Regions from separate parts of the Rahnella contaminans genome, predicted to be linked through region 1. Evidence: predicted binding sites of a transcription regulator. Region 1 holds the regulator's gene; the other holds the start of a gene.
The links. Region 1 encodes LexA, which represses DNA repair genes until DNA is damaged. Its sites were predicted from a motif close to TNCTGTATGTACATACAGNA; they were not measured.
Positions count from the first base shown of each region.

Region 2: a site for LexA is predicted at 14,101-14,120, ahead of umuD (translesion error-prone DNA polymerase V autoproteolytic subunit). Genes of this name have one in related genera too.

Region 1 covers NZ_JAADJS010000005.1:22,854-38,935, forward strand. Annotated here, with positions in the region: gene GW579_RS19325 (Na/Pi cotransporter family protein) at 1-684, shown strand, start outside; gene panS (ketopantoate/pantoate/pantothenate transporter PanS) at 748-1,665, opposite strand; gene lysC (lysine-sensitive aspartokinase 3) at 1,759-3,147, opposite strand; lysine riboswitch at 3,257-3,445, opposite strand; gene pgi (glucose-6-phosphate isomerase) at 3,674-5,320, shown strand; gene psiE (phosphate-starvation-inducible protein PsiE) at 5,570-5,977, shown strand; gene ubiC (chorismate lyase) at 6,067-6,606, shown strand; gene ubiA (4-hydroxybenzoate octaprenyltransferase) at 6,648-7,514, shown strand; gene plsB (glycerol-3-phosphate 1-O-acyltransferase PlsB) at 7,601-10,084, opposite strand; gene GW579_RS19365 (diacylglycerol kinase) at 10,212-10,580, shown strand; gene lexA (transcriptional repressor LexA) at 10,700-11,308, shown strand; gene GW579_RS19375 (CsbD family protein) at 11,698-11,907, shown strand; gene zur (zinc uptake transcriptional repressor Zur) at 12,103-12,612, opposite strand; gene GW579_RS19385 (ROK family transcriptional regulator) at 12,712-13,908, opposite strand; gene GW579_RS19390 (DUF5107 domain-containing protein) at 14,018-16,082, shown strand, end outside.
Region 2 covers NZ_JAADJS010000003.1:346,857-362,938, forward strand. Annotated here, with positions in the region: gene rpe (ribulose-phosphate 3-epimerase) at 1-582, shown strand, start outside; gene GW579_RS16290 (mechanosensitive ion channel family protein) at 1,015-2,127, shown strand; gene pagP (lipid IV(A) palmitoyltransferase PagP) at 2,237-2,824, shown strand; gene GW579_RS16300 (aldo/keto reductase family oxidoreductase) at 2,886-3,740, opposite strand; gene GW579_RS16305 (LysR family transcriptional regulator) at 3,836-4,756, shown strand; gene GW579_RS16310 (nuclear transport factor 2 family protein) at 4,753-5,235, opposite strand; gene GW579_RS16315 (DUF1479 domain-containing protein) at 5,461-6,732, opposite strand; gene GW579_RS16320 (MipA/OmpV family protein) at 6,885-7,670, opposite strand; gene GW579_RS16325 (response regulator) at 7,796-8,494, shown strand; gene GW579_RS16330 (sensor histidine kinase) at 8,491-9,672, shown strand; gene GW579_RS16335 (efflux RND transporter periplasmic adaptor subunit) at 9,766-10,908, shown strand; gene GW579_RS16340 (efflux RND transporter permease subunit) at 10,905-13,985, shown strand; gene umuD (translesion error-prone DNA polymerase V autoproteolytic subunit) at 14,141-14,578, shown strand; gene umuC (translesion error-prone DNA polymerase V subunit UmuC) at 14,562-15,827, shown strand; gene GW579_RS16355 (copper resistance protein) at 15,945-16,082, shown strand, end outside.

The DNA of each region.
Region 1 (16,082 bases):
GCGATTGATACCCCGACGCTGGCGCTGGCCAATGCCGCCCGCGAAACCCTGCGTATGGGCGATGTAGTGGAACATATGCTGATCCTCAACCGGGAAGTAATGCACGGAAAACTGGCGCAGGATCGCGAGGTACGGCGTCTCGATGACGATGTCGATGTGCTGTATACCGCCATCAAACTGTATCTGGCGCAAATCAACAAAGAAGGGCTGGGCGAAGACGATTCACGCCGCTGGGCGGAAATCATCGAAATGGCACTGAACCTGGAACAGGCCGGTGACATTATCGAGCGCATGACCGGCGATATCACCGCCAAATCTCACGCCACACGCCGCGCATTTTCACCGGAAGGGCTGGTGGAGCTGGAAGCATTGCATGAGAAATTGCTCGACAACCTGCGTCTGAGTCTGGGGGTTTTCCTGTCGAACGACCTGACCAGCGCACGTCGTCTGCGCCGCTCCAAACACCGTTTCCGTATTCTTGACCGGCGCTATGCGCACGCCCACGTCGATCGCCTGCATCAGCATAACGTGCAAAGTATCGAAACCAGTTCGCTGCACCTTGGGTTGCTGGGCGATATGAAACGTCTTAACTCGTTGTTCTGTGCGGTGGCGTATAACGTGCTGGATCAGGATGAGCAGGAAGATGAACAGCGTGAAAATAACGATGATATGAAGCGGGTATGAGTTTCTGGGTCGGGTATAAACAATGAACCGGACGCGAACGATGCGTCCGGTTTTTTTGGCTTATCAGTCTTTTTTAACCGGTTTACCCGACCAGTAACCGGCCAGCAACGAGCCGGAAAGATTGTGCCAGACCGAGAACAGTGCGCCCGGCAGTGCGGCCAGCGGGGTGAAATAGATTTTCCCCAGCGTCGCCGCTAAGCCTGAGTTTTGCATCCCGACTTCCATCGCCAGCGTGCGGCAGGTGGTTTCGTCAAACCCGAACAGCTTCCCGCCCCAGTAACCGCTCAGCAGACCAATGCCGTTGTGCAAAATCACCGCCACAATCACGATCAGGCCGACGGAACCGATAAAGCCCTGACTGCCGGCCACGACGGCGCTGATTATCGCCACGATACACACCATGGAAAACAGCGGCAGCAGCGGCTCGATGCGTTTCACGGTTTTGGTGAACAGATGATGAATAATCAGACCCGATAAAATCGGGATAACCACGATCTGCAAAATGCTCAGCAGCATGCCTTCCACATCCACTTTGATATGCGTATCAACGTACAGACGCGTCAGCAACGGTGTGGCGAAAACACCGACCAGCGTAGAGACGGCAGAAATCGTCACGGACAGCGCAACGTCACCTTTGGCGAGGTAAATCATCACGTTAGAGGCAGTGCCGCTGGCGACGCTGCCGACTAAAATCATCCCGGCGGACAAATCAGGTGGCATATGGAACAGTTTCGCCAGCACCCAGGCGGCCAGCGGCATCACCAGATAGTGCAAAAAAGTGGCGGCGGCGACCGGGCCCGGACGCGACAACACGCGTTTGAAATCACCGAATTCGAGGGTAACGCCCATCGCGAACATAATCAGCATCAGCAGGGTGGAAACATGCGGGCCAATCGGGGTGAACGTGCCGGGCGAATAATAGGCCGCGACGGATAACAGCACAGCCCACAGCGGGAACAGGCGGGTTATTTTGGCTAACATTGAGGATGATCCTTGTCTTTGTTGTTTTGCAAAAGGTACAGACAAAAAAAGACCGAGCACATGGCCCGGTCTTTTCAGATACCGCGCCCGTCGTTATTCGAATAGGTTGCGGTGTAGTGTTTTTACGACCTGATCGGCATCATTGCCCGGCACCAGGAAGCACAGGTTGTAGCTGCTTGCGCCGTAGCAAATCATGCGGATGTTGAACGGATCCAGCACGCCAAACACTTCTTTGCCAACGCCACAGGCCTGCGACAGCTTGTTGCCGATAATAGCGACCAGCGCCAGATTTTCTTCCACTTCCACGCGGCACAGTGAGGATAATTCTGTCAGCAGCGAAGTGGTCAGCAGGCTGGCATCGGAAGAGGTGGAGCCGGTGGTATCCAGCGTCAGCGCCACGCTGACTTCTGACGTGGTGATAAGATCCACGGAAATGCTGTGACGTGCCAGAATGCCAAACACTTCGGCGAGGAAACCGCGTGAATGCAACATGCTCAGGCTGTGCAGCGTGACCAGCGTTTGCCGGCGGCGCAGGGCAATTGCGCGGAACAGCGGCGGACTGTCGGTGGTATCGCACACTAACGTGCCGCCGCCCGACGGGTCTTTGCTCGAGCCGACAAACACCGGAATACCGCGGCGTACCGCAGGCAGTAATGTGGCCGGGTGCAGAACTTTCGCGCCAAAGGTCGCCATTTCAGCGGCTTCTTCGAAAGCGATACGATCAATGCGTTTTGCTGCCGGAACCAGCCGCGGATCGGTGGTGTAAATCCCCGGTACATCGGTCCAGATATCCACACGAACAGCGCTGAGCGCTTCACCCAGCAACGCCGCCGTGTAATCGCTGCCGCCACGGCCCAGCGTGGTCGTGCGGCCTTTGCCTTCAGAGCCGATAAAGCCCTGCGTGATCACCAGCGCGTCCTGCAGGCGCGGTTGCAGCTGTGAAACGGTTAACTCGCTCAGTGTCTGTGTGTCCGGTTCTGCACGACCAAAACGATCGTTGGTGCGCATGATTTTACGCACGTCGAACCATTCCACCGGCACGTTGCGCTGGCGGATGATTTCAACAAACAGAAGGGTAGACATCAGCTCGCCGTGGCTGACCAGTTCGTCGGTCAGCGCCGTTGATGTCGCGAGGCTGGCGGCTTCGGACAGCATAGCGATGTTTTCCAGCATGCGGCCCAGCTCTTCGCGGATCACCGTCGGATTGTCCAGACGGTCGATAATGGCATTCTGGATACGGCGAATTTCATCAAGCAGGAACGCCCGGCGCTCAGCTTCTTTGCCTTCGGCCAGCTCGACTAATAAATTGGTGACACCCGCAGAGGCGGAGAGAACAACCAGACGCACTTCAGGGCGCGACAGAACGATATCTGCGCTGCGATTCATGGCGTCGAAATCCGCTACGCTGGTACCGCCGAACTTGGCGACGATAACGTTGCCCAGAGGCTGCGGGTTGGCGTTGCGGGTTGCTGCGTAATTCATGTAAAACCTCGTGTCAGGGTCGTCATACCAGACGGCCATCTATTCCATAAACTCTAAGAATTGGCACAAGGGGAGAGCGGGAAGGGGGCAGACGTAGAAATGCTACGATACACCCAGAAGCGCTCCACCTTGTCGACATCCTCAAGGATGCCCGGTGACAACCCAGGGGATTCAGCCCCTGTAGCCGATCTTATGCCTGCCGAAGGCTTCAGACCTCGGCGTCGCTCCCCCTGATGTACCCTCGCAGGATTTCGGTTCCTCCGATACACTTCCTGGGCGACGCGCCTCTTCTGGCTCACGCGACACGCGCGCGAGTTAGGTGCTTAGGAATAACGGGTTCTCGCCTTTCTGTCAACGGCAACAGGCCGCTAACGCCACATTTTGAACGATTGTCATCTAATATTGTTCTCTGTCATTGTGATTTAGCAGATCTGACCTATCGCAAGAAAAGGCATCTCATCTCGGGAACTTCAGGATACAATCGGGACAGTTACCTCATATTTATTCTCAGCCTAAGAGCATTGCTATGAAAAATATCAATCCAACTCAGACCGCTGCCTGGCAAGCCCTGCAGCAGCATTTCGACAAGATGAAAGATGTGCAGATTAGCCATCTGTTTGCTGAAGATGGTGATCGTTTCTCCAAATTCTCTGCCACGTTTGAAGACCAGATGCTGGTCGATTTCTCTAAAAACCGTATCACGACAGAGACGCTGGACAAACTGCAGGCGCTGGCCAAAGAAACTGACCTTCAGGGCGCCATCAAATCGATGTTCTCTGGCGAGAAGATCAACCGTACTGAAGACCGCGCGGTGCTGCACGTTGCCCTGCGTAACCGCAGCAACACGCCAATCGTCGTGGACGGCAAGGATGTGATGCCGGAAGTGAATGCGGTTCTGGCGAAAATCAAAGGTTTCACCGAACGCGTTATCGGCGGTGAGTGGAAGGGGTATACCGGCAAAGCCATCACTGATGTGGTAAACATCGGTATCGGCGGTTCAGACCTTGGCCCGTTCATGGTGACTGAGGCACTGCGTCCGTACAAAAACCACCTGAATATGCATTTCGTCTCCAACGTGGATGGCACGCACATCGCCGAAACGCTGAAAGATTTGTCACCGGAAACCACGCTGTTCCTGGTGGCATCAAAAACCTTCACCACTCAGGAAACTATGACCAACGCCCACAGCGCGCGTGACTGGTTCCTGAAAACCGCGGGCGACGATAAGCATGTAGCGAAACACTTCGCGGCACTGTCGACCAACGGTAAAGCGGTGAGTGAATTTGGTATCGACACCGACAACATGTTCGAGTTCTGGGACTGGGTCGGCGGCCGTTATTCACTGTGGTCCGCAATCGGTCTGTCTATCGCCCTGTCCGTTGGCTTTGATAACTTCGAACAACTGCTGAGCGGCGCTCACGCGATGGATAAACACTTCGCCAATACTCCGGCAGAGAAAAACCTGCCGGTTCTGCTGGCGCTGATCGGCATCTGGTACAACGATTTCTACGGCACCGAAACTGAAGCTATCCTGCCATACGACCAGTACATGCACCGCTTTGCTGCTTACTTCCAGCAAGGCAACATGGAATCAAACGGTAAGTTCGTTGACCGTAATGGCAATCCGGTGGATTACCAGACTGGCCCGATCATCTGGGGCGAGCCGGGTACCAACGGCCAGCACGCGTTCTATCAGCTGATTCATCAGGGCACCAAAATCATCCCTTGTGACTTCATCGCGCCAGCTATCAGCCATAATCCGCTAAGCGATCACCACGCGAAACTGCTGTCTAACTTCTTCGCACAAACAGAAGCGCTGGCATTCGGTAAATCTCTGGACGTCGTCGAGAAAGAATTCGCCGATCAGGGGAAAAAACCGGAAGACGTTAAACACGTTGCGCCGTTCAAAGTGTTCGAAGGTAACCGTCCGACCAACTCCATCCTGCTGCGCGAAATCACGCCTTACAGCCTGGGTGCGTTGATTGCGATGTATGAGCACAAAATCTTTACTCAGGGTGCAATCCTGAACATCTACACCTTCGACCAATGGGGTGTGGAACTGGGTAAACAACTGGCGAACCGTATTCTTCCTGAACTGGAAGGCAGCGAAGATGTGACCGGCCACGACAGCTCGACTAACGGTCTGATTAACCGCTTCAAAAACTGGCGCTAATCCCCCGTCATCCTTCAGGTTGTTTCAGCGTTGGCTGCGTGAACTCACCCCGGTCACTTACTTATGTAAGCTCCCGGGTTTCGTTCCCTTGCCGCCTTGATCCAGCCCGAATGATTTAGAGGGACAGGTCGAAATATTTCTAAATAAAAGGGTTAGCCTCAACGGGCTGGCCCTTTTTAATGCCGCTTTTCCGGCACAGACTCTGTGGTATTCTGCGGGTATTCATAACAAAAGTGGGATGTAGATCACATGGCAGGATCAAAACGCGCAATGATGATATCCGTCATTATGCAGCGAATCTTGAACGTTTTCTTATTGGGACTGGCCGCGATCCTGATGATTTTTATCGGGCGCGAAACCTATCATCTGGCGATGGTGTTGTTCGTTAATAACGACCAGTCTTCGTCGTATCTGCTGATAGAGGGGATTGTGATTTACTTCCTCTATTTCGAGTTTATTGCGCTGATTATCAAATACTTTTCCTCGGGTTATCACTTTCCGCTGCGCTATTTTATTTATATCGGTATCACCGCAATTATCCGCCTGATTATCGTCGACCATAAAAGTCCTTATGACACGCTGGTTTACGCCTGTGCGATCCTCGTGCTGGTCGTAACGCTGTTCCTGGCAAACGGCGAACGTCTGCGTCGCGAATAAAACAGGCCATTACTGACCCGCATTCATGCGCTAGAATGCGGGGCAGATAATTCATTGGAGGTATGAATACCTTCATTACGGAGCCGTTGATGTCTGATTCCCATTCCTCTGAACAATCCCCAATCCACTGGTTTGACGACCCTTCGCAGGTCCCTGCGGATGTTGCCGACTGGCTGATGGAAATGGGATCCATGACCCGCCGGTTTGAAAAGCAGGGTGTTACCGTCACCGTAAAGCCACAAAACGAATGTTTTGTCAGCCGGGGGGAACTGGGTGAAAGTGAAGCGCAGCAGTTACCTGAAAGTGCCCGTTACTGGATCCGCGAAATTGTGTTGTTTGGCGATGCCGAACCCTGGCTGCTGGGCCGCACGGTCATCCCTGAAGAAACGCTGACCGGACCGGATCTGGCGCTGGTTGATTTAGGCACCGTCCCGCTTGGACGCTATCTTTTCAGCGGCAATAACCTGACCCGCGATTACATTCATTTAGGGCAATTGCAGAGTGAAAATGGTGACTTATGGGCACGTCGTTCCCGCCTGCGTTTGTCAGATAAACCCCTGCTGCTGACTGAAATTTTCCTGCCAGACTCGCCGGTACATCGCCCCGAGGGCAAAGTGAGTAAGGCATGAGCCAGACTAATCAACAAGGAGAGCAGAGAGTGTCAGGAAGTATGACTCAGGGCACATGGCGTGATTACTGCCGCCTGATGCGTATTGATAAACCGATCGGCTCGCTGTTGCTGCTATGGCCCACATTATGGGCGCTGTGGGTGGCCGGTGGCGGAATGCCTTCGGCAAAGATTTTACTGGTTTTCGTGCTGGGCGTGTTTTTTATGCGCGCTGCCGGGTGCGTGGTGAATGATTACGCCGACCGTAAATTTGACGGTCATGTCAAACGTACCGCGAACCGTCCGCTGCCAAGCGGTGCGATTTCCGGTAAGCAGGCGAAAATGCTTTTTGCCGGGCTGGTGCTGGTTTCGTTCCTGCTGGTTCTGCTGCTTAACCGCATGACGATTTTGCTGTCTCTTGCCGGGCTGGCGCTGGCATGGATTTATCCGTTTATGAAGCGGGTCAGCCATTTGCCTCAGGTGGTTTTGGGCGCGGCATTTGGCTGGGCCATTCCGATGGCGTATGCGGCGGTGAGCGAAAGCGTACCGCTCAGCTGCTGGCTGATGTTTGCCGCTAATATCTGCTGGACGGTGGCGTACGACACGCAATACGCCATGGTTGACCGCGATGATGATTTGAAAATCGGTGTGAAATCGACAGCGATTCTGTTCGGTCGTTTTGACACGCTGATTATCGGCCTGCTGCAACTGGCGACGTTAATACTGATGGGCATTGTCGGCCATCTTTCCCAGCTTGGCGCGCCGTTCTACTGGTCGCTGCTGCTGGCCGCTGCGCTGTTTGTGCATCAGCAAAAGCTGATTGCTAAACGCGAGCGTGACGCCTGTTTCCTGGCTTTTCGCCAGAACAACTATGTCGGACTGGTGCTGTTCCTTGGCATTCTGATGAGTTTATCTGCTTTCAGCTTCTGAGCCTTTCAGGCAATAAAAAACGCCCGGTCTTTTTATAAGCCCGGGCGTTTTGCTTTATGGCGTTACCGCAATGATTTTAACGTCAATCAGTGATCGGTATCGCGCACGTCCATTTTAGGCTCAGCCGGAGGTTCTGTAGGTTGCGGCAGTTCCGAAGGCATACCTGCGCTTTCAATGGTGAGCTTGATATCCGGCGTCATCAAATCGCTGAGCATGATGTAAATCTCTCGCGTTTGCTCCTGAATCGCATCACCGCTGTCACTGATATAGCCCTCAGCGCGTAACGTGCCGACGAGCGTCGAGAACACCGCTTTGTCGAAGAATTCTGGCGCATTGATACCGTGAAGTACGGACAAACGCTGCGCCATAATCCGGCTCTCTTTTTCCAGCGCACCACGGTTGATGCTTGGATTATTGGTGAGCAGGGAGAAGGTGATCGCGTAGCGTTGCAGCGTTTCACGCACACCTGCGGCCAGCAGCTGCAACGTGCGGATACGCGCCGGGTTAAGCGTCAGTTCGTCGTCTTCCAGATGAATGATTTGCTGACGAGCCAGTTCCAGCGTCAGGACATCCAGCACCTGCGGAAGCTCTGACTTATCGAAATACATAAACAGTTCAGCTTTGAGCATCGGGTAAATCAGCTCTACCTGACGCAGCAATTCAGCACGACTCACATGGCGGTGGTGCATCACGATACTTGAAATCAGCGACGGCAGAACCAGCATATGGTGGATGTTGTTGCGGTAATACGTCATCAGCACCGCTTGTTCGCGCGGCAGAACGATGATGTCGCCGATATTGTCTTTCTCGACCTGGAACTTGTTCATGTTCAGCGCGTGATCGAGCAGCTGATCGGCGCTCAGATCAGGCACGGTCGAATCCGCGTTATAGGGTACGTTACGCAGCAATTGCAGATAGCAGTCGATTTGTTCGATCAGCTGTTCGCGGGTCAGTGAGCGCTGACGCGATGCCAGCAGCGCCGTACAACACAGGTTCATGGCATTGGCTGCCGCTGAGTTGTTGATACGCACCATGATCTGCTCTGCCAGATCCTGCACCGTTGGCGTCAGCCAGCTTGGACGTTGCGCTTCGATAGGATCGATTGCTTCACGCCAGGTCGGCACATTCTGGTTCAGGTACGTAGTCAGATGCAGCGGTTCACCGAAATTGACATAACCCTGGCCAAGGTTGCGCAGTTTGCGTAGACCATTGAGCATCTGGGTCAGGCTTTCTTTTTCTTTGGTCGCACCGCGCAATTCTTTCGCGTAGGTCCCCACTTCCATCACGTGCTCATAACCGATGTAAATCGGCACTAACGTAATCGGACGTGAACCGCCGCGCAGCATGGCCTGAATGGTCATCGCCAGCGTACCGGTTTTGGGTTCCAGCAGGCGTCCGGTGCGTGAACGACCACCTTCGACAAAGTATTCGACCGAATAACCACGGCTGAACAACTCGCCCAGATATTCACGGAAAACGGTGGAGTAGAGTTTGTTGCCTTTAAAGGTACGACGAATGAAGAACGCGCCCAGACGGCGGAAAATCGGACCGGCTGGCCAGAAATTCAGGTTGATACCGGCAGCGATATGCGGCGGCACCAGCCCCTGGTGATAGAGCACGTAAGACAACAGCAGGTAGTCCATATGACTGCGGTGGCAGGGCACATACACAATTTCCTGACCATCCAGCGCCAGCTGACGGACACGCTCAGCATTGTTGACGTTGATACCTTTATATAAGCGGTTCCACGTCCAGCTCAGCACACGGTCCGACAGACGCACGGCCTCATAAGAGAAATTCGCCGCGATTTCTTCCATCAGCGCGATAGCATTCTGCTGGGCTTTTTCATGGGAAATTTTCTTGCTGCGGGCTTCGTCTTCAATCGCTTTTTCGATGGCCTTGGAAGCCAGCAGCTTATTGAATAAATCCTGACGAGCTGGAAGGCGCGGGCCGACTGCCGCCAGACGCTGGCGGGAGAAATGCATGCGCGCCACGCGTGCCAGTTTCTGAGCGATAGTTTTGTCTGTACCGTGTTCCGTCGCCATATAGCGCAGGGAAACGGTATTAGAGAAACGAACAAAACTGTCACGTCCGAGCCACAGCACGGCGAAGAATTTCTGGATGCCATTCAGCACGCGCAGATGCGGCGTATCATCCTGACCTTCCCGGCCTGGCGCACGACCAAACATCACGGAAACTGGCAGCATCTGAATGTCTAAATCCGGATTGTTGCGATGCAAATCCAGATAGTCGTGGAACAGCTTTACGGATTCCTGCTTCGGCGTGTAATACGAGAATACGCGCGGGCCTTCAGCAATGAAAACATGGCTTGGCAGCAGGGTTCCGTCGATTTCCAGCGGAATAAGAGGGTCGGGCAGATTCTCGGCCAGACATTGCGCACGCAACGTCAGCAAGTCTGCTTTGGAGTTATAAGGCAATACGTACAAAATCGGGCGCGTCGGGTCTAAATGCAACTCGGTAACCGGATCTGAAGGTATGACCTTGCTCTTTACCAGCAATGAGAGTGGTAAATTCAATAATGTGTAATAAAGTCTACGCCAACCTGACATAAAAACGTGAAGCCTCTTGTTAGCAATTTCGCCGCAAGGATACCAGAAAGCTCAGATGAGATCTGTGGTGATGCGATACCATATAACAGCTAAAATGCTGCAAACACTCTAAGGATCAGTACCCGAAATGGCGAACCAAGTCACCGGATTTACCCGAATTTATAAAGCAGCCGGATATTCCTGGAAAGGATTGAAAGCCGCATGGCAAAATGAAGCGGCTTTTCGCCAGGAAGCCAGCGTCGCTATCCCGCTAATTTTGTTATCTTTCTGGCTGGATGTCAGCAGTATAGAACGTATCCTGCTGATTGGCTCCGTCGTGCTGGTGTGTGTGACTGAACTGCTTAACAGCGCCATTGAATCCGCGATTGACCGCATCGGGCCTGAGTTTCACGTCCTGTCTGGACGTGCGAAAGATATTGGCTCCGCCGCCGTACTTCTGACCATCATATTGGCGATTTTTGTCTGGGTCAGCATCTTTTGGCCGCGATGGTTCTGATCTGGAACCTGTATTCCAGGAATTATCGTTATGCCCTGTTTTTATTCAATCTTAGGTTTTCATTGCCCGTTTAGCTGTATATACTCACAGCAAGACTGTATAAACAACCAGGGGGCGGAATGAAAGCTTTAACGACCAGACAACAAGAGGTCTACGACCTTATTCGCGATCATATCTCCACCACCGGTATGCCACCGACCCGCGCAGAGATTGCATCCCGTCTGGGGTTCCGTTCCCCGAACGCGGCGGAAGAACACCTGAAAGCGCTGGCGCGTAAAGGCGTTATCGAGATCGTTTCCGGTGCTTCGCGCGGTATTCGTCTGCTGATGGAAGAAGAAGAAGGTTTACCGCTGATTGGCCGCGTTGCCGCCGGTGAACCGCTGCTGGCTCAGCAGCACATCGAAGGACATTACCAGGTCGATCCGGCCATGTTTAAACCGAGTGCGGATTTCCTGCTGCGCGTCAGCGGGATGTCGATGCGTGATATCGGTATTCTGGATGGTGACCTGCTGGCAGTACACAAAACGCAGGACGTCCGTAACGGGCAGGTTGTCGTTGCGCGTATTGATGATGAAGTCACGGTCAAACGCCTGAAGAAACAGGGCAGTGTTGTTCAGCTGTTGCCTGAAAACAGCGAATTCCAGCCGATTGTGGTTGATTTGCGTGAACAGAATTTCAGCATTGAAGGTCTGGCGGTTGGCGTTATCCGCAACGGCGACTGGATCTAATCTGCGCTTAAGTTCTACGTTGCAGGTGCATTGGCCGCCTCTGACGCGCCTGTAAATATCAGTATCTCATCGCCCCGTTTTGGGGCGATATTGTTTGAAGCTGCTAATAAACTTTCCCGATAAAATCCTTTTTCTCACGTGTTATCCGCTGTGTTACCTGTTTAGAGCAAATACCGGATTTGCACTCTCTGTGCTCTGAATTACCGGCCTTTTTCAGTCAGACAGATTCCAATTCCACGTTATATCCTGCTTTGGATTAATCCTAATAGTGGTTTTTATCCCTGTTTTGGGAAGACGAATCCGCATTCTCTACTAAGCTTTGAAGTGTTAAGGACGGGCTGCCAGCAAACGTGCAGCTCCACAACCCAAGGTAACAGGAGATATTTATCATGAATAAGGACCAAGCCGACGGTAACTGGAAGCAGTTCAAAGGGAAAGTGAAAGAACAGTGGGGTAAGCTGACTGATGACGACCTGACAGTCGTTGAAGGTAAACGTGATCAGCTGGTAGGTAAGATTCAGGAGCGATATGGCTATCAGAAGGATCAGGCCGAGAAAGAGCTCAAGGATTGGGAATCGAAAAACAAATATCACTGGTAACACGCGACTCCCCCTCGCGTATCAGTGACGTATCCTGAGTTATTGCTGCTCCTACCCGGAACACTTTCAGGATACGGGTACAAGGATGTACCCAACCTTCAACATCTTCCTTCTACACCTTAAATTATCCGTTCAGCTGCGTTAAAACCCTTCCGCTTTACGCCTTTTGAAATTCCATCAAAAACACCTGATTTCTCAGCGTTTTTTTACCACAATACTGTGGTCGTGTTCGCAATGATCGTGGCTGTCGCAGGTTTCAACAACTTTGCATTCGGCACATAAGCCATGTGCTTCAACGACCGAATGACGCAACTCAAAACCAGATTCAAGCGCCAGTTTCGCCAGACGTTCTTCAATGCCGTCTGTGGTTTTTTCCGTGACCAGCCCGCAGCGGTCACAGATAAACAGCGCTGAAGTGTGGCTCGGCTCTTCGAAATGATGGCAAAGCACATAGCTGTTAGCCGATTCAACCCGATGAATAAACCCTTGTTCCAGCAGAAAATCCAGCGCCCGGTAAACCGTTGGCGGTTTGGCCTGTGGTTCGCTGACGCGCAGCAGATCCAGCAAGTCATAGGCGCTGATCGCACCGGGTTGTTGCGCCATCAGTCGCAAAACTTCCAGCCGCTGCGGTGTAAGACGAACATTGCGCTGCTGGCAAAGTTCTTCAGCTTGTGAAAGTAATTTTTCCGGATTATTCAGGGTCATAGCAACATTCTCTGAGCGCAGATTGGGATAAATAGGCCACATCATGCAGCCATTCTTAATTTTATCATGCTTCAGCCAGATCGACGAATTATGCGCCGCTCAGCCCGCCATACCTTCCAGCGCTTTTTCCACATACAGGTAACCAATACCCATAATTTGCTGCTCGCGGCTTAGCGTGCCGGGCGCAATGTGTGTCGCCTGCGTTTTGACATGATCGGTTCTGTCAAACGGGTTCAGCCCGCTCTGTGCGCGGACGGCGTTCAGCCAGACGTCGCCGAATCCGCAACTGCGACCGTACAGATAAATACGGTTAATGTTCAAAATATTGAGGAAATTATACAGGCTCAGTCCCAGCGCCCGCGCACCCTCCATCACCTGCGCGCAAAGTGCCGCGTCGCCCTGATGAAACCGGTCAATCAGCTCCTGCGTGCCCGGTGTGCGTGGTGGCTGCAAAGGATTCTCTGCCACGATAAGCTGCCGGGCTTTTTTCTTCAGCGCCGACAGCGAAGCCAGCGTTTCCAGGCAACCGTAGCGACCACAGGCGCAGCGGCTGCCCTGCGGATCGACAATCGTGTGCCCGAGTTGCCCGCTGCCAAAAAGGCTGCCGCGATAAATCTGCTGATTGATCACGAAAGAAGATCCGATGCCGTAATCGACGTTGATCACGCAAAAATCATGCTGGTCGTTCGCGTGCTGCCACTTCTCGGCCAGCGCCAGCATGATGCAGTCGTTATCCATCAGGATTTCGGTTTGCAACTTCTCTTCGAGCAAATATTTAATCTCGATTTCGCCGGTCCACGGTGCCTGCGGCATGCGCTGAGACACGCCAGTAGTCGGATTCACCTGCCCGTGGATCGCCAGTGCCAGCCGGATTTTAAGGCCGGGGAATTTCTTCCGATACTGATGAAAACAGGCTTCGATCTGCGCCAGCATCGCTTCCGGCGTTTTGACCGCAATATCCGTCAGCTGGTAGCCGCTCAGCGGCAAAATCAGCCGGTTCACCAGAATGCTCTCGATGCGATAAGGCGTGATGTTCATGCACAAGATCGTGCTGTCATCCGTGGCGACCTGATAACTTCCTCCGCCAAGCCCGCGGGAATGCAAATTCACCGGATTATGGGTGATCAGTCCGTCGTTTTGCAGATCATCAAGGATCTTGCTGATAGCCGGGATCGACAGATGTGAAAGCCGCGACAGCGTTGATTTACTGGTATTTTTCTCCCGGTAAAGCAACGTCATCAGCACCTGCTTATTAAACTGACGTACCCGCAGATTGTTCAATCCTTCCATCGGCATTTACTAAACCCCGTTTACTGAATTGCGTGACCGTAGCGGATCCGCGTCTTTTGTACGTTGCGTAGACTCTCGAAATTGATATTTCGGTATGACGTATTGAGGACAAATCATGAGCGGAACAGTAAAAGTCTGGCAGGAAGCGGTGGATTTACCGACCTGGTTAACAGGGAAACAGGACACGCACCCGATGTTTCTGGCGCACCGGGTGTATCAGGGCTCGTCCGGCGCGGTCTATCCGTACGGCGTGACCGATACGCTGACCGGTGAGAAAGTCATGAAAACCTATCAGGCGCTGTATCTGGAAAATGATTATATCAAAATCATGTTGTTACCCGAGCTTGGCGGGCGTGTACATCGCGCCTGGGACAAAGTAAAACAGCGTGATTTTGTCTATTACAACGAAGTCGTGAAACCGGCACTGGTCGGCTTGCTCGGGCCGTGGATTTCCGGCGGCATTGAATTTAACTGGCCGCAACATCACCGCCCGACCACTTTTATGCCTATAGACTTCACGATTGCCGAGCAGGAAAACGGCGCGAAAACGGTCTGGATGGGCGAGGTTGAGCCGATGCGCGGTTTGCAGGTGATGACCGGTTTCACGGTGTATCCGGACAAAGCGTTGCTGGAAATCAGCGCGAAAATTTACAACGGCAATCCAACGCCGCGCCATTTCCTGTGGTGGGCGAACCCCGCGGTCACCGGCGGCGACGGTCATCAGAGCGTATTCCCGCCGGACGTCACCGCGGTTTTCGATCACGGCAAACGCGACGTCTCGTCATTCCCGATAGCCACCGGCACTTACTATAAAGTGGATTACTCGGCAGGCACCGATATCTCGCGCTACAAAAACATCCCGGTGCCGACTTCATACATGGCGGATAAATCTGACTACGACTTTGTCGGCGCGTATGACCACGATCAGCAGGGCGGATTACTGCACATCGCCGACCATCATGTTTCGCCGGGCAAAAAACAGTGGACGTGGGGGAACTGCGATTTTGGCCGTGCGTGGGACAGAAATCTCACTGACAACAACGGGCCGTACATCGAACTGATGACCGGCGTCTTCACCGATAATCAGCCGGACTTCACCTGGCTGGATGCATATGAAGAGAAATGTTTTGTGCAAAACTTCCTGCCTTACAGCGGGTTAGGTACGGTGCAGAATGCTTCTGAGCAGGCAGTAGTTAAGCTTGAACGTCACGGAGATACACTCAAGTGGGGCGTGTACGCCGTCAGTCCGTTGCAGGCCGCACGACTGGAAATCGCCGGTGAGAAGGACAGCGAACTTGTGTTCGAAGACGCGATAAACCTGCAACCGGGCGAAGTGATTCAGGGCGAGCTGCGCGGCGAATTTCCGGCGCGCCTGCGGTTACGTTTGCTGGATAAACAGGGTGCTGAATTGCTGACCTATCAGGAGCATCAGGCCGAAGAAATGCCGCTGCCCTCGCCGGCAACCGCGCCGTTGCCTGCGGCGGAGGTTACTTCTGCCGATGAAGCCTGGTTTATCGGCCAGCATCTTGAGCAGTATAACCACGCCAGTCAGGGCGCAGAGAACTACTACCGGCGCGGCGTGGCGCTCGATCCGCTGAATTATCGCTGCAATCTGGCGCTGGCGACGCTGGAATACAACCGGGCGAATTTTTCTCAGGCTGTCACTCTGGCGGATGCCGCACTGAGCCGTGCGCACCGGCTGAATAAGAATCCGCAATGCGGCCTGGCGAGCCTGATCCGCGCCAGTGCGCTGGCACAAACCGACGATTTTGATGCCGCGTTTGACGGTTATTACCGTGCTATATGGAGCGGTAACGCCAAACCGGGCGGGTACTTCGGGCTGGCGCAGATTGCGACCCGCCGCCAGCAGTTCACGCAGGCGCTGAATTTCTGTGAGCAGGGGCTGGCGACGCAGGCTAATCATTACGGGCTGATTGGCCTGAAAGCTTTGTTGCTGTGCCTCAGCGGGCAGGATGCGCGTCCGTTTATCGACACACATTTGCAGCAATATCCGCTTCACTACCTTCTGCATTTTTTACGCTATCACCTTGCGCCGGACACCGGCGCTGCGACTGAGCTGCACCGTGTTACCGGGCGTCGTGGTGAAAATGCCATGAATATCGCCATCCAACTTAAGGAGTGCGGGCAGGATTTGCTGGCGCGGGAAGCCCTGCGTGTGC
Region 2 (16,082 bases), on a different contig from region 1:
GTCATGGACGGACATTTTGTCCCGAACTTTGCGCTCGGCCCGGAAGATATCAAAGCCGTTTCGAAGCTGGCGACGATACCTTATGACGTCCACCTGATGGTCACGAACCCGGACCCTTACATCGCGCGTTTTGCCGATCTGGGTTGCAGCATTATTTATGTCCACGCCGAAGCGCCAATCCATTTGCACCGGACGCTGGGCAATATCCGCAGCCGCGGCATCAAAGCAGGCGTGGCGATTAACCCCGGCACGTCGCTGAATATTCTGGAGGAAATCCTCGACGTGGTAGACGTAGTCATGGTGATGTCAGTGAATCCGGGTTTTGCGGGGCAGCCTTTTATAGAAAGCTCGTTCAGCAAAGTCCGCCGGCTCAGAACCATGCTGAATGAAAATAAGAGCGATGCGCTCATCGCCATCGACGGTGCTATTTCTCCCGAGGTGGTAAAAAAGCTCGGCACGGAAATTGACCTCTTTATTCTCGGCACAGCAGGGTTATTCCGCAAAGATATGTCATACAAAGAGGCGATGACTGTTCTGCGTAAGCAGGTCGTTATGGTGAAGGGCGCGGGAGAAGTGGCATAACCCGTGCGCGGGGATGAAGGCAATAAAAAAGCCATTCTGCAAAATAACGTCATTCGCAGGATGGCTTATGTTTTTTACGGCGGAAGCTGTCAGCGTCCTGCTGGCCCTGATAAAAAAAAACGCACTTAGTTGCGGGCACCAATGATCAGCGCTGCGACCAATGCAATTGAAACGAACGACATATAACTCACCACTAAAGCTCTTTTCATAATTAAGCACTTCAGTTGAACGTTTTTCAGAACATCGGACTCACGACTGGACGCAGAGTAAACCGGGCAAATCGCAGCTTACCTATTGATGATAGATCACGCCGACGCGGCAATGTTTCTTCTTTTTCAGTTTTTCCTTCTGTTTACCGAACTTTCCGATTCTGTCAGCCCGCGCGTCTGCGTTCCCTATACTGGTAGTTTGCGGTTAATTCCGGGAGGGAAAATGAATTTTCTATCACATTTCGATTTCATCACGCTGGTGATGACGCCGGAGTTCTGGACAGGCGTCGCGACGATGGTGATTGTGACGTTTGCTACTTACTGGCTGCTGAGCTGGGTGCTCTCATTTTTGCGCAAAGGCGTAAAAAGCTGGGGAGAGGTGAATCAGGCCAGCCACAGAATACGGTTTGTGCTCGGCGAAATTCTCAACCGGACAAGCAACTTACTGATTTTTATCGCAGCCTTTTTGTTCAGCCTGCGGTTCGTTAATCTTCCCGATCATCTTTACAGCACGATAACCCACGCGTGGTTCTTGGTTCTGGCTTTCCAGATGGCGCTGTGGCTGGATCAGGCGGTCGTTTCGTGGTTACGCGATCTTATGCGTCAGCCCCGCATGCACAGAAACCCGGTTACGCTGGTGATCACCGGTCTGATATTCCGCGCGGTGGTGTGGACGGTGATGCTGCTGTCGATTCTGGCGAATGTGGGCGTCAATATTACCGCGCTGGTCGCCAGCCTGGGCGTCGGCGGTATCGCCATCGCGCTCGCCATTCAAACCATCCTCAGCGACGTCTTCGCGTCACTCTCCATCGGTTTTGATAAACCTTTCGAAATTGGTGATTTTGTTGTGTTTAATGATGTCGCCGGAACGGTCGAACATATTGGCCTGAAAACCACGCGAATACGCAGCCTGAGCGGTGAGCAGATCGTCTGCGGTAATGCCATTTTGCTCCAGCAAACGTTGCATAATTACAAGCGAATGCAGACGCGCCGTATCGTATTCAATTTTGGTGTCGCGATTAATACGCCGCCGGAGAAGTTGCGTAATATCGGCGATATGGTCAAAGACATTATTATTGATGTGGGTGAAACTAAATTCGACCGTGCGCACCTTCTTGGGTTTGGCACAGACCGCCTGAATATCGAAGTGGTTCATATCGTCAATACAGCCGACTACAACAAATACATGGATATTCAGCAGGAAATCAATATCCGTATTATCGAGAAGCTTATCGAGCAGGATATTGAAATGGCGCTGCCTAATATGATTGTTCAAACGCCGGATAAAAGCGAACCGGGGAAATGGGAGGCCACCCGCGCAAGGCAGCAGGCGTAAAAATGCACTTCTGATTTTATTGAGGTTTATTGATTAACAATAAAAGTCCCTGCCGGAGGATGAGCTATCATTGACTGAAATAGTGCTCTCAGCAAACTCTGGTGGACGGATGATAATAAAGAAAAAACTCAATTCAATCATGATGGTGTTAGGCATTGCCTGCACGATACCCGCAGTGGCTGCTAACCCCACGGGCGGCAACAGAAGCGGAGTATCGGGCCTGTGGGAAGATTTTAAAGACGATGTTTCCCTGACCTGGAATGAACCGCAATATACCGATGTCTATCTTCCTTTTCTAAGCTGGCATAACCGGCTGACGTACGATAAGCATAAAACAGATCATTATAATGAAATGCCGTGGGGTGGCGGGATTGGCGTTTCCCGCTATACAGAAGAGGGCAACTGGAGTGGACTTTTTACGATGGTATTTCAGGATTCCCACCGCGAGTGGCAACCCGCCGCCGGTTACGGGTGGGAAAAGGGAGGGTATTTCACGCAAAGTAAGGATGTCCGTCTTGGGCTGGGATTAGCGGGCGGAATTACCGCCCGTCAGGATTTCGCTAATTACGTACCGCTGCCATTCTTATTCCCACTTTTTTCTGCGGGATATAAAAACGTCAATTTGCAGTTCACTTACATCCCCGGAACTTACAATAACGGCAACGTGCTTTTTGCGTGGCTGAGATATGGTTTTTAGATATTACCCACGGTCAGACGCTATTTCAGCCACTGATGAAAGGCTTGCCTTACGGCTGGCCTTATATTCCGTTTAGCCTATCCATCACGTCTTCGGACAATTGCAGCGTCGCGCTCGCCAGATTTTCCTGTAAATGTTCCGGCGACGACGTGCCGGGGATCAGCAAAATATTCGGTGAGCGTTTGAGCAGCCACGCCAGCGCGACCTGCATCGGTGTGGCCTGCAATGTGGCGGCCACCTCATCAAGCAACGTGGACTGCAACGGTGAAAAACCGCCCAGCGGGAAGAAAGGCACATACGCAATGCCCTGTTCCGAAAGGGTATCGACCAGCGCATCATCGCGCCGGTTCGCCAGGTTATACATGTTCTGAACGCAGGCAATTGTCGTCAGTTTCTGCGCGTCAGCGACCTGAGTTGCCGTGACATTGCTCAGGCCGATATGGTGAATCAAACCACGTTCTTTCAGTCTGATTAGCGCTTCCAGTTGTGGTTCGAGTGAACCCTCTTTCGGCTGATGAATGTCGAGCATGCTGCGCAGATTCACCACGTCTATTGTTTCCAGCCCCAGATTACGCAGGTTATCTTCCACGGCCTGCGTCAGTTCCTGCGGGCTGAAAGCCGGTAACCAGCCGCCTTTTTCATCACGGCGCGCGCCGACTTTGGTCACAATACACAGATTGTCAGGGTACGGATGCAGTGCTTTTTTGATCAGCCGGTTGGTTTCATGCGGGCCGTAAAAATCGCTGGTATCGATATGATTCACACCGCTGGCGATGGCGTCACGCAATACCTGAATGCCCCGCGCTTCATCTTTCACCGGGCCAAAAACGCCCGGTCCCGCCAGTTGCATGGCGCCGTAACCTAAGCGTCCTACTTCGCGATCGCCCAGGCGATAAGTCATGGAAGGCTTTGACATGGAATTCTCCTCTGTGAATGTTCACTGATTGTAGCGGGGCGCTGGTTGTGCAACTATCCGGTAAAATCAGCACAAACTGTACGAGGTTACGCACAATGTCGATGGATATCGCCCTGTTGCACGCAGTGGTTGAAGTGGCGAAAGCCGGTGGATTTCGTGAGGCGGCGCGCGTCACCGGCAGCAATGCGTCCCGGCTCAGTGATGCGGTGCGTCGCGCAGAACAGCAGCTCGGCATCCGGCTGTTTCACCGGACGACCCGCACAGTGGTGCTGACCGAAGCCGGCAGGGCGCTGATCGAACGTTTGCAGCCCGCCATGAATGAGGTGAATGCCGCGCTGGACGCGCTTAACCGTTATCGCAATACGCCCGGCGGCACGCTGCGGCTGAACGTTCCTGTCAGCGCCACGCGGCTGGTTTTGCCTGCGCTGGTGCCGGAATTCCTCCGGCGTTATCCGGATATCCAGCTGGAAATTATTGCGGAAAGTAATGTGCAGGATGTGTTTCGCGACGGCTGCGACGCCGGTATTCGTTACGACGAACGTCTTGAGCAGGATATGGTGGCGCTTCCCATCGGGCCGCGCCGTCAGCGTTACGCGGCGGCGGCGTCTCCCGCGTATCTCGACGCGCAGGGCAGGCCGGAACATCCGCGGGATCTGATTGAGCATCGCTGTCTGCGTGGCCGCTATGCCAGCGGTAATATGCCGGACTGGGAATTTGAGCGCGATGGCGAAAACCTCAGCGTGCAGGTGAGCGGCCCGCTGGTGGTGAGCGTCGGCGGGGCGGTGGATCTGGCCGTGGAAGCCGCTATCGCGGGCGCGGGTATCATCTACCTGTTCGAAGAGTGGCTGGCGCCCGCCATTGTCAGCGGTAAGCTGGAGCCCATCTTGCAGCCGTGGTGGCTGTCGTTTTCAGGCCCTTATCTTTATTACAACGATCGCCGCCTGATCCCCGCGCCTTTGCAGGCGTTTATCGATTTTGTCCGCGAAGACAATCTGAACCGGGCGGCGGCCGGTTAAAACCCGAATTCGCTCAGGCCGGGATGATCGTCAGGTCTGCGGCCCAGCGGCCAGTGGAATTTGCGGTCGGCTTCAGCGATGGGTAAATCGTTGATGCACGCGTGACGTTCGAACATCAGCCCCTGCGCGTTAAACGCCCAGTTTTCGTTGCCAAAACTGCGGAACCAGTTGCCGGAATCGTCGTGCCATTCGTAAGCAAACCGCACGGCAATCCGCTCACCGTCGAACACCCACAGCTCTTTAATCAGGCGGTAATCCAGCTCTTTGGCCCATTTACGTTGCAGGAATTCCACCACACCGGCCTGACCCGTGACGAATTCGCTGCGGTTGCGCCAGCGCGTATCGGCAGAATACACCTGGCTGACGCGCTGCGGATCGCGGCTGTTCCACGCATCTTCGGCAAGCCGGACTTTTTCGATGGCGCTTTCACGCGTAAACGGCGGAAGGGGTTTTTTCACAATTAAGCGGCTGTCAGTCATCATGGCCTCACGTTAAGGGAGAATGTGCGTTGGTGTTTCATGTATATAAGCGTTCGGCCACGTAGAAGAAAGCAATGTTGCGTTGCTAATCGTAAATCAGCACGTTTTTTCCCTGAACCTACCCGTTGGCTTTGCGCTTATGGGATTTGCGGGCATCAGATGGTCGTTGTTTCGGGAGGACAATGCAGACCTTAAACGCAAGGTCTGCATTGAATGGGAATGGGATTACTTCGCGGCGTCCTGCCCTAAGCCCTGAAGGCCGTTCTTATTCAGATCGGTATCCCGGAACCGGTCTTTCCAGTTCATTTCATAATGTTCTGGCGGGAAATCCGCAGGGGAAGTTCCCTGTTTCAGGGCGTCGTGTACGGAGTGCGCATACGCCAGATTTTTATCGCACATCGGCGCTGCCGGAATGTACATCACGTTTCCCCATCCTTGCTGGTTTTCAACCGGCGCAACCGAATGAATCACATCGCAGTGCCACCAGACAGAGTCTCCGGCCTGTAATTGCGGAATGCTGCAAAGGCCGTTAATGAGGTGAGGGTGCCATTTCTCTGAGACAGGCAAAACCCGGCCCGGCGCGACGCCGCACAATTCATCTTCGGGTACGTCATCTAACAACGGGCGAAGCAACATGTAGGCCATCGCCTCAGGGACCGGCACAACGTGCAAAACGCCCTGGCCGCTCTGTATATCAGACAACGCCGTCCAGCCCTGGAAGGTGCGGAATACGGAGCATTTTGTGGTATCAGCGACGTCATATTCATTCACATCTGGCCGGAACGCCGCATCCCACGGGTCATATTCGTCAAAGCGATTGTTGAAAATATTCCGAAAGACGTTCTGATAAGCAGGCAATAACCAGCGTTCCAGCGCGCCGGAGTCAGTGTGCGCCCCGAGGCCTTTGGAGGTCGTTCCCGGCAGTCTGCGGCGGAGCCGGTCAGGATAAATGACGCTGATATCGGGGTTAAACCAGACTTTTCCTTCGCTGTTGAATTTCCACAACCGGTTGAGGAATGACTGAACCGCGCCGATCTCCTGACTTTGCCTTGCCTCCATCTGCGCTTTTGACCAGTAGATGGGATAAATTTCGGGACGCGAAGCCTCCAGACTGCCAAAGAAATTATCGCCCGGCCCGCGGTAAACGTCGTCGAAATGGTTATTGTCCAGATAACTGAGCATGGACTCGTCCATCGCCAGCGCCGCATCGCGCCCGAACGTTCCGCGCACAACCAGACAACCACGGCGCTTAACCTGCGCAATCAGCGCCCCGGATCCTTTTCCGGCGGCGAGATCTGACCATTCGATCTCTGGCCAAGCCGAACCCTGAGCACGTTCCTCTTCACGGGCGGCAGCAATCTCTGATTCAATTTTGCTGCACACCTGATCAAAAAGCCCCTGCACATCACCAATCTGAGACCGTAGTTTTTGTTTTACGTCAATGATTTGCTGTTTGTAATCTTCCGGCAGTTTTGTCGCGATGGGGGTTTTATGCATGATGATTCTCCCGTGTCGTTTATGATTTTTATTACATACGAAGTATATATTACTTTCATTCGTAAGTTCATGGACGACAGTAACAAAACTCAGTGCAGGTGTTTTTGCAGCGGATCACGGTTTTGAAATTCGGGTTTGCGCGGCGGGAATGCTTAAAAAGTATAAAGCACGCCAAGATTCAGCGTGGTCCCGCCGCGCTGGTCAACGATCGGGCTTTTACCGGCGTGATCGCTCAGCCAGGCGTAATCTACACTGACGACGCTGCCCCAGTGTGGCGTGAACTGGTGACTCCACGTCAGACTGCTGTCCACGCCATAAAAACCCCCGGCCGCCTGATAAGGCGCGAAATCCGTGCGTTCGCTTTGTTTCTGGCTCACGCCATAGAAGGTATTCATGTAACGCCGGTCACCAAAAAGTGTCGCGGACTGGAGTGCAACGGTGTCAGCGTTATTTTGCACGGGCAGGAGCGTGACGGATGTCTGATAGTGTACGCCTTGCCCGTCGCTCAGCGGCAGGGTGGCTTTGCCTTCAAATGAAAGCCACGGCGTGGCAGACCAGCCCACCGCGATGGCGGTATTGACGGCTGCATCGATATTTCCCATGCCTTTGAGTTTATTTGAACCATCACGCCAGGTGGAATTTCTGTCCGCCCGGCCCAGGCTGAACCCCAGCGTATGTTCAAGATACAGGCCGTTATCTGCCTGTAAGTCATACCCCACGTCTTTCAGGGAGTCGAAGAAAAACGCGTTGTCCCGCGCCTGAATGACCGGCCCCGCCAGCCAGTGACGCTGATCTGATCCGCTGTAACGCGGGGCGCTTTGTGCGCCCATCCCGACCGTAAACGTTTCCGCTGACGCATCGTCACCGGCCTGTGCCTGCCACGCTGTTGCGGACAGCGTGAAACAGGTAATGTGCAGCATAAGTTTTCTGGATATCATTGTGACTCCTCATCACCCAACCGTATGGTTCGTAGCGGATTGCAGCCGCGCCGAAAACCGGAGTATGCAGAGGCAGTGTCAATAAACTGTCTGGGATTTATGAAGAAACAGTCAAGGCGGCAGACATGCAAACAAAACGGATCCTGATCATTGAAGACGACGTCGATGCGGCGGATGTTCTTGATGCGTATTTGAAACGTGAAGGTTATGAGGTGCAGATTGCGGGAGACGGGCTATCCGGGCTGGAGAATGCGCAGCGCTGGAAGCCTGATCTTATTCTGCTGGATGTGATGTTGCCGGGAATAAGAGGGACGGACGTTCTGGCGTCAATCCGCCGCGAAAGCCGCGTTCCGGTGATCATGGTGACGGCAATGGGCGATATGCCTGACAAAATTGGTGCGCTGCGGTTCGGGGCTGATGATTATGTTGTCAAACCCTACAACCCTGGCGAAGTGGTGGCGCGGGTGCAGGCTGTACTCCGGCGGGTGATTTCCGGCTCAGAGGCTGTGTCTTCCGTGTTGTGCTGGCAGGGGCTTGATGTTGATACCGATGCCCTCACCGCCGCTGTCCGGTCAGCCTCAGGTGAACCGCGCTATCTGGATCTAACACCAACAGAGTTCGGTGTGCTGAGCACATTAATGCGCGCTCCGACGCGTCCGTTCTCGCGGCAATATCTGCTTGAACATTGCCTGCCGGAAAGCGAGGCGCTGGAAAGGGTCGTTGATACGCACGTTTATAACCTGCGTAAAAAGCTGGAATCTGCGGGGATCGTCAACGTGCTGGTCAACGTGCGTGGCGTCGGTTACCGGTTCAGGCAACCATGAGTGGCCCACATTATCAGTCCCTCTGGCGCTGGATTTGTGTCCGTATCCTGACGCTGGCAATCGGCAGCGTGATCCTGATTGCGCTGTGCATGTGGCTGCGCTTTGTCATCGAAAATCTTTGGGTGTTGCACCACATGTCCCCGGCAATGCGGGCTGAATTTGAGGTGCTGCGCAGTAACCCTGAGCTTAATCTGGCGCGGTTTCATGAGATTGTGGATCAGGGCTGGGGCGCGCGCTATTCGGATCCTTCGATTGCTTCTGCCGACTGGATGATGGTCGGCATTCTGGTGGTCGTGGTGATCCCTTTTATCGCGCTTTTGGGTTTAAAAGCCGCGCGCCCGCTTTCGTCGCAGTTCAGCCGTCTGGCGCAGGTGGCCCGTTCGGTCACGAAAGGGGATTTCAATACACGGGCTGAAGCGGTGAAAAATGCCCCGTCTGAACTTATCCAGTTTACCGATGATTTCAACGCCATGATGCTGCAACTTTCCCGCTATGAGCGGGAACTGCGGGCGTCGCATGTCGCGATGGCGCACGAGCTGCGTTCGCCGCTGACGGCGGCGGTAGGGCGGTTACAGGGGATGCTTGATGGCGTATTTCAGCCGGAGCCGCGTCAGTTACAGATGGTCATGAAACAGCTTTTGCATCTGAACCGGCTGATTGACGAACTGCATTTGCTTTCGCTGGCGGACGCCGGTCAGCTGAATCTTCATAAAACATCTCTGGATCTGGCTGAACTGCTGCGCGAGCGCGTGGCCTGGCTCAGGCCGCAGCTAGCGGAAGCCGGTTTTGACATCACCGTGACTCCCGATATCCCCTGTCCTTATGTCGGGGATCCGTTCCGTCTCGGGCAGGTCTTCACTATTCTGATGGAAAATGCGCTGCGTTATGCGCAGGAAGGCCACCGGCTGGATATCGCAATTTCGCACAGTGAAGGCGGCGTGGAGATTGCGTTTCGGGATCACGGGCCGGGTGTCGATGCGGGTTTTCTGCCGGTAATGTTTGAACGCTTCAGCCGGGCAGAATCTTCCCGCGCCCGGCACTCCGGGGGCAGCGGGCTGGGGCTATCCATTGCCCGTGCGATATGTGAAGCCCATGGCGGCGGCATCCGGGCTTTGCTGAAAGAACAGGGCGGGCTGGTTATCACGGTCAGTTTGCCTCAGCCGGAAGCGGGAAAATAAATAAGCGGTTCTTGACGGTTCCTTGATGAAATATCTCGGGAATCTGGACAGTGAGCGGATTGAATAGCGGTATCTCAATTCAGGAAGTCTGTCATGACCGCTACTTTTACGGATTATGCCCGCCACGGCGTGCGCCATTTATGTGCTGCTGGGCGTCTGCTGCCCTTTCTTCCCGCCGCCTGTCTGCTGATAGTTGTCGTCGTGCTGGCGGGGTGTGGCGATAAATCCCGTCAGCCCGTAGTACCCGCAAGGCCGGTGCGCGTGGTGATTGCGCCGCTTCCTTCAGCCTCCGGCACGGTTATCCAGACAGGTGAAATCCGCGCCCGCGAAGAGGTGGCGCTGGGTTTCCGGCTGGACGGCAGGATCCTCACCCGTCAGGTCGATGTCGGTGATCGTGTGGCGGCCGGGCAGATTGTCGCGACGCAGGAAAGTGCCACCCGCCGCAACCAGCTCAACAGCGCGCAGGCCGAGCTGGACAGCGCCCGCGCGGCGGAACAGCTGGCTGCGCTGAATCTCCGTCGCATGAAGCTGCTGATGCCGGGCGGTGCTATCGCCCGCACGCAGCTGGATAGCGCACAATCCGACTGGCAGGCGGCCCGCGCGCGGCGTCAGAGCAGTGAAGATGCGCTGAAAAACGCACGTGAAAATCTCTCCTGGGCACAACTGACCGCACCGGCGGACGGCGTCGTGACGCAGGTCAGCGCCTCGGTCGGGCAGGTGGTCAGCGCCGGGCAACAGATTGTGACGCTGGCCTCGGGCGGCGGGCGTGATGCGGTGTTTGATGTCGCCGATCCGCAGGCGATTCCGGCACAGGCGGGCGCTGTTTTTAGCGTTTCGTTACTGTCCGGCTCTTCAGTGATCGCGCCGGGGCATTTACGGGATATCAGCCCGCAGGCCGATCCGCAAACCCGGACATGGCGTGTTCGTATCACGCTCGATAACCCGCCGCCCGCCATGGCGCTGGGGGCCAGCATTCAGCTCATTCTCCCTGCTTCAGGCCAGACGGCGATCGCACTGCCTGCGTCAGCGCTGACCCGCGCCGGTGGCCAGCCCGCCATTTTTATCGTGAATACCAAAACGCTGACGTTGCACCTGCAACCGGTGGTTTTAGCGCGTTACAGCACCAAAGAAATCTTTATTTCGGCTGGCCTGAGTCCCGGCGAAACGGTCGTGATTGCCGGTGTGAGTAAACTGCGCAATGGCGAAAAAGTGACGCTGGGGGAAGGCAGCGAATGAAGCCGTCCACTCCCGTACACCGGTTCAATCTCTCCGCCTGGGCGCTGGCACATCAGCCGCTGATCACCTTTTTTATGCTTCTGCTCATGGCCGCCGGTGTCTTCAGTTATGAGCAACTGCCGCGCAACGAAGATCCGGCGTTTACCATTAAAACGGCGGTAGTCTCTGCAAGCTGGCCGGGTGCCAGCGTGGCGGATACGGTCAATCTGATCACGGATACGCTGGAGAAAAAACTTCAGGAAATCCAGTATCTTGATTTCGTTGAGAGCGAGACCCGCGCCGGGCAATCGGTGATTTTCGTTAACTTGCGTGATGATACGCCGCCCGCACAGGTTGCAGGCATCTGGTATCAGGTGCGTAAAAAAATGCAGGATATCGCCCCGTCGCTGCCCGCAGGCGTGCAGGGGCCGTCGGTCAACGATGAGTTCGATGATACGTTTGGCACGATTTATGGGTTTACCGCTGAGGGTTACTCGCCGCGTGAACTGCGCGACCGCGTGGAAGATATCAGCCGCAGCCTGATGTCGCTGCCGGACATCGGCAAAACCCGCCTGCTGGGCATTCAGGAAGAAAACATTGTGATTGCGTTTTCGCCCGCGCAGCTCGCCGGGATGGGCATTGATTTGCAGCAGGTCACCGACGCCCTGAAAGCGCAAAATGCGGTCGAACCTGCGGGTGTTTTGCGCAGCGATCGTGAAAATATCGCCCTGCGCGTAAGCGGCTCCCTGACGTCTGAGCAAAGTTTGCAGGCGGTGACGCTGCACATCGCCGGGCGCTACATTCCGCTGACGGATATCGCGACGATAAGCCGTCAGGATGCCGAGCCGCCTGCACCAGAATTTCGTGTTAACGGGCAACCCGCTATCGGGCTGGCGATTTCTATGGCTTCCGCTGGAAATATGCTGTCCTTTGGCAAAGCGCTCAATGACCGGATGGCGGACATCCGCACGCGCCTCCCGCACGGCATTGAAATGGTCAAAGTGGCCGATCAGTCAGCGGTGGTTTCACAGGCCGTCAGCAGCTTTATCCGGGTGCTGATTGAATCCGTTTTCATTGTATTAGCCGTCTCTTTTGTTTCACTCGGCACCCGCGCCGGGCTGGTTGTGGCGGCGGCCATTCCGGTGGTTCTGGCCATGACGTTCATCGGCATGATGCTGGCGGGAATCGGGTTACAGCGCATTTCTCTGGGCGCGCTGATCATTGCGCTCGGGTTACTGGTGGATGACGCGATGATCACCGTTGAAGCGATGGTGTCGCGTATCGAGGCGGGAGATCCGGCCTGGCGCGCCGCCACCTACGCTTTTGAAACGACGGCATTCCCGATGCTTACCGGCACACTGGTGATGATTGCCGGTTTTATTCCGGTGGGCTTCGCGGCCTCAAGCGCCGGTGAATATTGTTACTCCCTGTTCGCCGTGGTGCTTATCGCGTTGCTGTGTTCCTGGGTGGTCGCCATTCTTTTTTCGCCGCTGATCGGGACGTGGATTTTACCCGCAAAGCTTGCATCGCACGGTGAAAAGCGTGGCCGGTTAATGCGTTTCTACCTGCGTCTGCTGAATTATGTGCTGCTTCACCGGTGGGGCACGCTGAGTATTGCCTGTCTGTTGCTGGCGATGGCGATGTATGCGACGACGTTTATGCAGGGGGAATTCTTCCCCGCCTCCGACCGGCCGGAATTACTGGTGAGTCTCACGCTTCCCGCGAATGCTTCCTGGACAGAAACCGCGCGGCAAACTGAACGCCTGGAACGTGCGCTGCAAGGTAACCGGAATGTCGATCACTATTCGGATTATGTCGGATCGGGGGCTGCGCGCTTTTATCTGCCGATGGATGTGTTACTGGATAACGAGAATACGGCGCAGCTGGTCATTGTCGCCAAAAATCTGGAAGACCGTGACAAGCTTCGCGCACAGCTTGAGGCCATTTTAGCCCGTGATTTCAGCGACATCACCACGCGCGTTTCCCCGCTGGAACTCGGCCCGCCGGTCGGGTGGCCGGTAAAATATCGCGTCAGCGGCCCGGACTATGCGCAGGTCAGACAGATCGCCCAACATCTCGCTGCCACGCTGGGTGAGGTTCCGGTTACGCGCGAAGTGAATCTGACCGCCGGAGAGCCCGAGCGGGTAATAACGCTGCGGGTGAATCAGACGGCAGCGCGTGCGGCAGGCGTTTCTTCGGAAAGTCTTGCGGCTTTGCTTAACACCGTCTGGTCAGGCAGCGTCGTCACCACCGTCCGGGATAAAAACCGGCTGATTGATGTTGTTCTGCGGGCGAATAACCGCGAGCGTCAGGATATCACCACGCTGTCGGGCCTGATGATCACCACCGCAACGGGGCAAAAAATCCCGATAAGTCAGGTCGCGACACCGGTCTGGGGGATTGACGATCCGGTTGTGTGGCGTCGCCAGCGGCTGCCGTTCATTACCGTTCAGACGGATTTAGCGCCGGGGCTGCATGCTGAAACCGTATCGCAGCAGCTCGCGCCGCGGGTTTCGCGTATCCGTGCGGCGATGCCTTCCGGATATAAAATCGAGGAGGGCGGCGTAGTGGCGGAGTCAGATAAAGGCAACGGTTCGGTGTATGCCGTGCTGCCGGTCACGTTGTGCGTGATGCTGATCCTGCTGATGATCCAGTTGCAGCGTTTTTCGCGCATGCTACTGGCCTTATTCATGGCTCCGTTCGGCCTTATCGGCATTGTGCTGGCGATGTTGCCCACCGGCACGCCGATGGGTTTTGTCGCCCTGCTGGGGATTATCGCGCTGGCGGGAATGATTATCCGCAACGCGGTGATCCTGATCAGCGAAGTGGATAATAACGTTATCGCCGGGATGGGCCGTGATGACGCCATCAAGACCGCCGCCGGGCACCGTTCAAGACCTATATTGCTGACGGCCTGCGCGGCAATACTGGGGATGCTGCCGATCGCCGAACAGGTATTTTGGGGGCCGATGGCTTACGCGATTATCGGCGGGTTAATTGTCGCCACTTTCGTCACGCTTACGCTGCTTCCGGCTGCGCTGAGCCTGATTATGCAGCGGGAGAAGGTGAGGGCGGCCGCTTGCGGAAATTCCATCTGACGCATTTAAAATCGCCAAAATTTCTTCTCTGCGAGATCAACACGATAGTCGCGCAGGCGGCGCGGGGCCTGCTGATCTGTGCTGGCAGCCATTGATCTGAGCACCTGATTAACTATACTGTATATAAATACAGTATGTTTGCAGGAACTCCACTCATGATGCTTTACAAAATCGCCGCACGGCAGCAAAAAACGGATATCCCGTTGTATTTAAACCCTATTGCAGCGGGTTTCCCCAGCCCGGCGGCGGACTATGTGGAGAAGGGTATCGATCTGGTGGCGCACCTGATTGCGCATCCTTCTTCTACCTATGTGCTTAAAGTCTCCGGCGATTCCATGCGGGACGCGGCGATCATCGATGGCTCAATGTTGCTGGTCGATTTCAGCCTGAAACCGGCTCACAACGATATCGTTGTCGCCAGTCTGGACGGAGAATTTACGGTGAAACGACTGATGCTCCATCCGTATCCTCATCTGCGGGCTGAAAACCCGTCCTACGCGCCTATTCCGCTGAATGAAGACCGGCAAGTCGAGATTGTCGGCGTTGTCACCACCGTTATCAGCACGATGCATCGCAATGTACGCACTCGCTGATGTGAACTCGTTCTACGCCAGTTGTGAAGTCGCCTGGCGCCCTGACCTGCAAGGCAAACCGGTCGTGGTGTTGTCCAATAATGATGGCTGCGTGATTGCGCTTTCGGCGGAAGCGAAGAAGCTCAAAATCAAAATGGGCGCGCCGTACTTCAAACAAAGGGCACTTTTTCAGCAACATAACGTGGTGGTTTTCAGCAGCAATTATGAACTTTACGGCGATATGAGCCACAGGGTGATGGAGACGCTGGGCGCGTTATGTCCGAAAATCGAAATCTATAGCATCGATGAGGCCTTTCTCGATCTCAGCCGGTTGCCGGGGGATCTCGATTTAGAAAGCTTCGGCAAGGAAATCAGGGACACGGTGAAACAACATACGCGGCTGACCCTTGGCGTCGGCATTGCGCCGACGAAAACGCTGGCAAAACTCGCCAATTTCGCGGCAAAAAAATGGACAAAAAGTCAGGGCGTTATCGATCTCTCTGATCCGGTTCGTCAGAAAAAGCTGATGTCGTATGTACCGGTCGAAGAGGTCTGGGGCGTGGGGCGGCGGATATCGAAAAAACTGAATGACGCCGGGATTAAAACGGCGCTCCAGCTTGCCGAATGCGACCTGTGGTTTATCCGGAAGAATTTTAATGTAGTGATGGAACGCACCGTGCGCGAGCTGCGCGGCGAACCTTGTTTAGGCTTTGACGAATTTGCGCCCGCCAAACAGGAAATTGTTTGCTCGCGGTCTTTCGGCACGCGGGTGACGGCGTATCAGGAAATGCGTGAAGCCATCTGTTATTACGCCACGCGGGCTTCTGAAAAGCTGCGCGCAGAGCATCAGTTTTGCCGGCAGATTTCCGTCTTTGTCAAAACCAGCCCGTTCGCGGAAGGGGAGATTTACTATGGAAATCTGGCGAGTACCCGGCTGATTACGCCCACTCAGGACACCCGCGACATTATCTTCGCTGCAACAAAGTGTCTGGATGATATCTGGAAAGAAGGGCACCGGTATCAGAAAGCGGGCGTAATGCTGGGGGATTTTTTCAGTCAGGGCGTGTCCCAGTTGCACTTATTTGATGAGCGCGCGCCGCGTGCCAACAGCGATGCGCTAATGACGCTCTTCGATAAAATCAATGATAAAGGAAAAGGGACGCTGTGGTTCGCCGGGCAGGGGATCTCGCGGGACTGGCAGATGAAGCGCGAGATGTTATCCCCTGCATGGACTACCCGTCTGAGCGATGTCCCGGTGGCACGTGCCTGACGGCTAAACGAGTCACGCAGCGCAGATTATTGAGCGTAAATTCTTGTAATTCATGATTCATACATCTTGTGAATGTTTGAGTGGCCGTTAGAATGGCGGCCTGCTTGCGAGGGAAATGTGAATAAACAACGGCGTTCAGCACTGCTCTATTTTTGCCTGGCCTGTCTGGTCATACTGACGTGTATGACGCAGCGCATCGCCGGGCTGAATGCGCTGTCCGCAATCGTGCATCAGGAAACGGCGACGGCGCAGGCG